2 regions of the Mycobacterium sp. NGS22 genome follow, and region 2 is predicted to be linked to the other one. Evidence: riboswitches for the same ligand, from Rfam matches in the RefSeq annotation. Region 2 holds a riboswitch; the other holds the start of a gene.

Region 1 (4,208 bases), on a different contig from region 2:
CGGCGGTGGCGTGGATCCATGACACGAAGGGTCCGGCCGCGGCGGCCATCGCCATCGCCGTCGGGCCCTGCCACGACCCGACGACCAATCCGTCGATCACCGATGCGTAATTGACTGCGGTGGTGTGCAATTCGGCACCCAGCTCGTCCCAGGCCAGTGCCGCTGCCAGCATCGGACCGGCGCCGGGACCGGTGTACATGCGCCCGGAGTTGATCTCGGGCGGCAGCGCTCCGTAGTCCATGCGTAGCACCCCCGTATGTCTTGCCGGCTGTGTTCGTGTCGGTGCGCTGCAGCGTCGCCGCGCCGGTAAGGGTTCGACCCCGTGAAATTCGCTTCAGGCTTGGGCCTGGCAAAAGATATGCTCACGGAGAGTTATTTTCGCGGCGTTCCGCTGACGTAATCGCGAGGTAAACGAGGGATCTCCGCGCCGCCTGACTGGTTGTGAACTCACCGCAACGTTTGTTAACCGGCAAATACAAAGTCTGCGACGGAACCAATTTTTACCGGGATAAATGCACCGAATGTGTGCACGGAAATCAAGAAACGTCGACGACCACGAAAATCCGTTTAGACGAGATCGGTTCGAGCGTCGTGCTCTGCATTCGGCGTCAACGCCGCCGATCACATCAAGGCAGTCGTGATCGCTCGGTTTCACCGGTGAAGTGATGGTGGTCACTGCCCTGACGCGCCGGCACGCCGAAGGCAACGACAACGGCAAACCACCGTTTGCTGGGAAGGGCGCTACGGGTCGAGGTAGCGCCCGCGCCGCGTCATCCCGCAGCCGGCGAGCGGGCCACCACGGTGGGCCGGAACCCGTACTGTGGGACGGCCCGACCGAAGGACTGGCCCGCGACGTTGCCCAGCGGAACCCCGGGCATACCTGGGGTGCCTGCCGGCGGTGGGGCGATCATGGGCGTCCCCCCGAGAGCCGAATGCAGCGGGCCGGCCACCGGAGCGGTCGCGGTCCACCCTGGCGGCACCGAGAGCCTGCCTATGCTGCCGGCATTGCCGGCCGCCGCCGTGGCCATCGGGCTGATCCCGCGTACGGATTCGAGCGATGCAGTCTCACCGACCGCCGCAGGAAAGACGTCCGCGGCGGTGCCGGCCACGTCGGACATCGCCGAGGCACCGAACAAGCTCGACAGGGTCCCGACGGTGGAGCCCGGCGTGAAAATGCCCGTCGACGTGATCGTGTTCCAGATGTTGGCGTTGGGACCCCACACCTCCAGAAGGTCGCCCCAGCTCGAGGACCCGGTTCCGGTCAGCAGCGTGTTCGCGACGTCCGACAAGCCCGCACCGCCGTCGGCGCCGGACAGTCCCTGCAGTGCGCCCGGTACGGCAGACATCAGCTGTGAGAGCGTGCTGTGCGCTGAGACGGCTGACCCGCCGACCGCTTGGTCGACCGCCGCGGCCTGCGCCGCGAGTCCGCTGGCGCTGGTGGCCTGCTGGGGTTCGACGAACGGGCTCAGCTCGGTGGCTGCCGCCGCCGAGGCTGCGTAGCCGTACATCGCGGCGGCATCCTGCGCCCACATCTCGAGGTAGAGGGCTTCGGTCGCGGCGATCGCGGGAGTGTTCTGACCGATGACGTTCGTGGCGATCAGTGCCGCCAGCTGAGCCCGGTTGGCCGCGATCAGCGGTGGGGGCACGGTGGCGGCGAATGCTGCTTCGTAGGCCGCCATCGCGGCTTCGGCTTGCGCGGCGGTCTGCTCGGCCTGCGCCGCGGCGGAGCTCAACCAGGCCACGTACGGCATTGCCGCGGCGGCCATCGATGCCGATGCCGGGCCGAACCATTCTTCCCCGGTCAGCGCGGACAGCACCGCGTCATAGGCCAGCGCGGTGGCACGCAGCTCAGCAGCCAACCCGTTCCACGCCGACGCAGCAGCCAGCATCGGCGCCGACCCGGCCCCGGCATACATGCGCGCGGAATTCACTTCGGGCGGCAACGCGGCAAAATCCAGTGCGGCGGTCATCGGTGCCTCCTCGGCCGGTCGAGGGACGCCCGGGCGCGGTGACGGCACCGGGCGACCCGAGATGTCGATTAACGGGGCCGACTCGGGTCGCCGAAATAGCAATTCTGCGGTTATTTCCGCGCGCACCAATTAAGCGCATCGCAAAGACGGCGAGCGCTCGTCGCGTTTATCGGAAACAGCGATCAGATTGCGAAAACAATGCCCGGGTCGGATCGAAACGAAATGGTCTTCGATCTCGGATAGGGACTATCGTCGGGACTCACTCCGCTCTCACCTCCTCTGGGTCGTGGCATGCGGGGATGCCGGGCGCACGACACGCAGGGATGAGGTCCGGCGGGCAGACGAGCCCAGCCGGACCAAGCACCCCTCTCGACAGAGCTTTGGCACCACACGGCGTATCCAGCGGAAACGCTGGAAGCCACTTGGGCTCAACCCTTAAGCCGGGAAGAGCTGTCCTGACCCTGGGCGTCTTTCGACGTTCGAGGTCAGTGGCCTGTGTCCGTGCAGACGCCTCACCTAGCGAGGTGCATGCGAAAGCCATAGTGGCACTCCAAGCGCGTCGAGTCAACTCAAAACTCCGGGCATTGTGCAATTCGGCTGAGGAATTCCATACCCCGCCCGAATATGGCTTACGGGTACCCGAATATGCCGGGACTCGGGATGCCGTCGTCGGCGAAAAAATCGTTATCCGGCGGCCGGTGGACGCGGCATTATCGTCAGCTTCGCGCCGTAGCGGGGTCCGTTGCCGTAGTGGCGTGCGTAGGGACTGGCTACCGGCATGCCCGGCATGCCGGGGACGCCGGTTGCGGCCGCGGCAGCCGTGCCGGACGGGCCGGGCACTGACCCGATGCCGCTGCGATTGCCGGCCTCGACGGCCGAAGTCCAACTCGGTGGCACCGACAGCCGCCCGACCAACGACGCCTGGTTGGCTCCGGCCGCGACGCTGCCCGTAGCCGATCGGGCGACCGTCGCGCTCGACCAGGTCGCGTTGCCGGCATCGGGACCCGCCGGCGGGATCGAGTTGGCCGCCTCTTGGGCCAGTGTCACCGCGTTGACGTCTGCTATCGCGTCGGTGACCACGGGCACGAGCAGAGCCGGCGCCGGGTAGCCGGCTGAGAAGATCCCGTTGAACAGAGTGGAGTTGAGGAAGATCCCGTAGGGATTCCCATCGTTGCCGTCCAGGAAGTTCAGGACGTCGACGAGTAGGCCCGACTGGGGAAGGATGTCCAGGGGTGCGGCCGGCGCGGCGAGTTCCTGCAGCAGTTGGCCAACGGGATCGTTCGCCGCGGCTCGGGCCACCGCGACGGCCTGGTCGGCCGGTCCCGACGGGCTGGTGGTCTCGTCGGGTGCGCCGAACGGTGTGAGCACGGCAGCGGCTGCGGCGCTGGCGGCGTAGCCGTACATCGCCGTGGCGTCCTGTGCCCACATCTCGGCGTATTCCGCCTCGGTGGCCGCGATCGCCGGCGCGTTGATGCCCAGAAAGTTGGTGGCGACCAGTGCGATCAGGCGCGCCCGGTTGGCCGCCACGACGCCCGGTGGCACCGTCAAGGCGAATGCCGTCTCGAACGCGGCCGCTGCCGCCGCGGCCTGACTGGCCGTCTGCGCGGCCCGCCACCCGGTCACGCTCATCCAGGTCAGATAGGGCGCGACCGCGGCCGCCATCGTCGCGGCAGTCGGGCCCAGCCAGCCTTCGCTGATCAAGCCCGAGACCACCGACTCGTATGCTGTTGCGCTGGAATGCAGTTCGGCGGCAATCGCGTCCCAGGCCTGCATCGCGGCCAGCATCGGCGCCGAGCCGGGCCCGGTGTACATACGTAGAGAGTTGACTTCAGGTGGGAGTGCTCCGAAATCCAATACCGGCACCTCCTTCGACCAACCGTTGGACGACTGTCGGTCCAACTTCGCGGTTGCTCCCTCCTGTCATCCAGCAGCCGGCGGGCGCCCCATGATCGTCGGCCGGAATCCGTACCGCGGCGGATTACCGAAGTTGTTGCCGTACATGCCCCCGATCGGCACACCGGGTACTCCGGGCATGCCCGCCGCGGCCTCGGGAGCGACCGCATTGCTCGTCCAGCCCCCGCCCGGGTCGGCGGTGCCGGCGTAATTGGCCACGGCGGTCGCGGCCGTCCAGGTTTGCGGAACGGACAAACGACCCACCACTGCCGACTGATTGGTCGCCGCCGTCACCCCGGCGCCGGTGGTCATCGACACCGTCGCGGCGTCGGTCAACGGCGGAAG
Region 2 (4,208 bases):
GCCTGCGCGAATTGGCGATCATGCGGATCGGCTGGCTGACCGGATGCGACTACGAGTGGACCCAGCACTGGCGGGTCGCCTCGCGGCTGGGGGTGTCGGGCGACGACCTGCTCGGAGTTCGGGATTGGCAAGCCTACGAAGGGTTCGGGCCCAGCGAGCGTGCTGTGCTCGCGGCCACCGACGACATTGTGCGCGACGGTGCGATGAGCGCGGCCAGCTGGTCGGCTTGTGAAAGCGAATTTGCCGGTGACACAACGGTTCTCATCGAGTTGGTGACAGCGGTCGGGGCGTGGCGGATGGTGGCTTCGATCTTGCAGAGTCTGCAGGTCCCGCTGGAGGACGGCGTGGCCAGTTGGCCGCCCGACGGCGTGGCGCCCTAGCCGCCCGACGGCGTGGCGCCCTAGCCGCCCGACCGCGTGGCGCCCTAGCCGCCCGACGGCGTGGCGCCCTACCCGCCCGCGCCGAGCGTCACGCCAGCGTGACGTTCGGCGTCCGCAGTCACGCTAGCGTGACGCTCGGCGAACGGTCCCGGTCCGCGGCGGCGTAGCTTTGGCGGCATGCGAACCAGGGTCGCCGAGATGCTCGGCGTTGAGTTTCCGATCTGCGCGTTCAGCCACTGCCGGGACGTGGTCGCCGCGGTGACCAATGCGGGGGGATTCGGGGTGCTCGGCGCCACCGCGCACAGCCCGAAACGCCTCGACAGCGAGCTGACCTGGATCGAGGAGCAGACCGGCGGCAAGCCCTACGGGGTGGATCTGCTGTTGCCGCCCAAATACGTCGGCGCCGACACCGGCGGGATCAACGCACGCCAGGCTCAGGACCTGCTCCCCGAAGAGCACCGCGCGTTCGTCGACGAGTTGCTGACCCGGTACGGGGTAGGGCAGCACGCCGATACCGAAGAGGCGGTCCGCGGCGGACTCAACATCTCGCCCCGAGGCTACGAACCGCTGCTGGAGGTGGCGTTCGCCCACGACATCCGGTTGATCGCCAGCGCGCTCGGGCCGCCGCCGCACGACCTGGTCGAGCGGGCTCACCGCCATGACGTGCTGGTCGCCGCCCTGGCCGGAACCACCGAACATGCCCGCCGGCACGCCGCAGCCGGTGTGGACCTGATCGTCGCGCAGGGCACCGAGGCGGGTGGTCACACCGGTGACGTGGCCACCATGGTGCTGGTGCCCGAAGTGGTCGACGCGGTGGCGCCGACGCCGGTACTGGCCGCCGGCGGGATCGCCCGGGGCCGCCAGATCGCCGCGGCGCTGGCCCTGGGCGCCGAGGGTGTCTGGTGTGGATCGGTGTGGCTGACCACCGAGGAGGCCGAGACCGCGCCGGTGGTCAAGGACAAGTTTCTGGCGGCGAGCTCGTCGGACACGGTGCGTTCCCGGTCGTTGACCGGGAAGCCGGCGCGGATGCTGCGCACCTCGTGGACCGACGAATGGGAGCGCCCCGACACCCCCGACCCGCTGGGTATGCCGCTGCAGACCGCGCTGGTCACCGACTCGCAGGTGCGGATCAACCAGGCCGCGGCTCATCCCGGCGCGAAGGCCCGGGAGCTGGCGACCTACTTCGTCGGTCAGGTGGTCGGCTCGCTGGACCGGGTGCGGCCGACGCGGGCGGTGGTGCTGGACATGGTCGAGGAGTACATCGACACCATCGGCCGGTTGGACGGTTTGACCGATTGACCCGTGCCGTCGTCGAGCGTGTTGCTACTGCGAAAAACCTTGCGAATTTTCGCAGTAGCAACACGCTCGGCGAAAAGAGTGTGATCGTGCCCACATCTGCAGGTAGCAGTGCATGAAAGATTGCGACACGGACGGTGGGGCGCGTTGACCGGGCGGGCCGAGTGGTGCATGATCGGTCGGGCAAGCACCTCGTTAGGTGAGGCGGCTACACGAACATAGGCCACTGACCCCGAACGTCGAAAGACGCCCCGGGTCAGGACAGCTCTTCCCGGCTTAAGGGTTGAGCCCAGGTGGCTTCCGGTTATCGGACACGTCGGGTAGTGCCAAAGCTCTGACGAGAGGGGTGCGGATTTCCGGCATTTGCCGGATTCTGTTCTCCTTTGTGTGCACACTGACAACAGTGTTTGTCGTGACCGAGAGGAGGTGAGGGACGCATGAGTTCCAGTGGCAGTCCGGGTCGATATCCGGGCGTGATTTCGTCCCTGACCGATCTTCGGTGCGGCGTTCTCGGCTGAGACGCCACTAGATCGGAGCCGGTGCGGGACGGGATCTACCAAGAATTCCTTGAGGTCCACCTGTAATCGTTGGCTATCCGCTAGGAGGCGATCATGACCAGCGCTCTGTATGACGAAGTTGTAACCATCCCCGCTGCTCCTCGGCTGCACGTGGTGCGCGACGTACCCGCGGCCCCGGCGCCCAAGAAGACGGCAAGCCGGATCGGCGCAGCCGGCAGCGACCCGCTGGTCGACGGCGCCGCCCGCCTGCTCAGCGTTCCGCTGCGGCACATGTACGCCGCGCTGTGGCGCATCGGCGTTCTCGAGGTGCAGGCGTAACGCATGGACAGCGAGCAACTCTGGACTCCGAGGGGCTAGCCGACTGCGCGTGCGTCCTGCGGTGAGCTAGCTCCTCGGAGTCCATTAGAATTTCTTGTTGGCGTCGATCCGGCCATCACCGGGGAGCTTTCGGAAGAACAGCCAGTGCGGCCCAGTAGAACCGAACGGGTAGGCCCGTCACAGCCTTTCGAGCGGTCACGCGTGAGCGTGGCAAGCGGGGTGGTACCGCGGCGCTTGCGCATCCGCGCATCGTCGTCCCCGGCCTGAAGGTGGCTACAGGGAGACGACGCACGTGACCGACCAGGCTTACCCGAAGCTGGCCAGCGGGGCGCCCGATTTTCCGGCACTCGAACTCGAGGTGCTCGACTACTGGTTCCGCGACGACACCTTTCGCGCCAGCATCGCCAACCGGGACGGCGCAACCGAATACGTCTTCTACGACGGGCCGCCGTTCGCCAACGGGCTGCCGCACTACGGACACCTGCTGACCGGCTACGTCAAGGACATCGTGCCGCGCTACCGCACCATGCGCGGGGACAAGGTGGAGCGCCGATTCGGTTGGGACACCCACGGTTTGCCCGCGGAACTGGAGGTCGAGCGGCAGCTGGGCATCACCGACAAGTCGCAGATCGACTCGATGGGCATCGCCGCGTTCAACGACGCATGCCGCGCCTCGGTATTGCGCTACACCGACGAATGGCAGCAGTACGTCACCCGTCAGGCCCGCTGGGTCGACTTCGACAACGACTACAAGACACTGGATCTGTCCTACATGGAGTCGGTGATCTGGGCGTTCAAACAACTGTGGGACAAGGGCCTGGCCTACGAGGGCTACCGGGTGTTGCCGTACTGCTGGCGCGACGAAACACCGTTGTCCAACCACGAACTGCGGATGGACGACGACGTCTACCAGAGCCGCCAGGACCCCGCCCTCACGGTGGGATTCAAGGTGACGGGCGGCCCACTGGATGGCGCGTATCTGCTGATTTGGACGACGACCCCGTGGACGCTGCCGTCGAACCTCGCCGTCGCGGTCAATCCCGACGTGAGCTATGTGCAGGTGCAGGCCGGCGACCGGCGTTTCGTGCTGGCCGAGGCGCGGCTGGCCGCCTACGCGCGCGAGTTGGGGGAGGAGCCCGAGGTGCTGGGGACGTACCCCGGCGCAGAGTTGCTGGGCACCCGCTATCTGCCGCCGTTCGCCTATTTCACCGACTCGCACAACGCTTTTCAGGTCCTGCCCGCCGACTTCGTCACCACCGAGGACGGCACCGGCCTGGTGCACATGGCGCCGGCCTACGGCGAGGACGACATGGCGACCACCGACCCCGTCGGCATCGTGCCCGTCACCCCCGTCGACGCCAAGGGCCGCTTCGACGCCACCGTCCCGGATTACCAGGGACAGCACGTCTTCGAGGCCAACCCGCAGATCATCCGCGACCTGAAGGCTGGTGGCGGACCCGCCGCCGAGAACGGTGCGGTGCTGCTGCGCCACGAGACCTACGAGCACCCGTACCCACACTGCTGGCGCTGTCGAAACCCGTTGATCTACCGGGCGGTGTCGTCGTGGTTCGTGCGGGTCACCCAGTTCCGCGACCGCATGGTCGAACTCAACCAGCAGATCACCTGGTATCCCGAGCACGTCAAGGACGGCCAGTTCGGCAAGTGGCTGCAGGGTGCCCGGGACTGGTCGATCTCG

Evidence for each region. Region 2 has a riboswitch for magnesium ahead of AC5Y47_RS11605 (Rv1535 family protein). Riboswitches for the same ligand answer to the same signal wherever they lie in the genome.
Region 1: another riboswitch for magnesium. It lies ahead of AC5Y47_RS04810 (PPE family protein); the one in region 2 lies ahead of AC5Y47_RS11605 (Rv1535 family protein).

The regions. Positions count from the first base shown of each region.
Region 1 covers NZ_JCALDY010000004.1:49,561-53,768, forward strand. The annotation lists gene AC5Y47_RS04805 (PPE family protein) at 1-241, opposite strand, end outside; gene AC5Y47_RS04810 (PPE family protein) at 771-1,970, opposite strand; M-box (ykoK) riboswitch at 2,328-2,501, opposite strand; gene AC5Y47_RS04815 (PPE family protein) at 2,655-3,824, opposite strand; gene AC5Y47_RS04820 (PPE family protein) at 3,891-4,208, opposite strand, start outside.
Region 2 covers NZ_JCALDY010000010.1:59,566-63,773, forward strand. The annotation lists gene AC5Y47_RS11595 (carboxymuconolactone decarboxylase family protein) at 1-380, shown strand, start outside; gene AC5Y47_RS11600 (NAD(P)H-dependent flavin oxidoreductase) at 558-1,679, shown strand; M-box (ykoK) riboswitch at 1,861-2,029, shown strand; gene AC5Y47_RS11605 (Rv1535 family protein) at 2,288-2,512, shown strand; gene ileS (isoleucine--tRNA ligase) at 2,805-4,208, shown strand, end outside.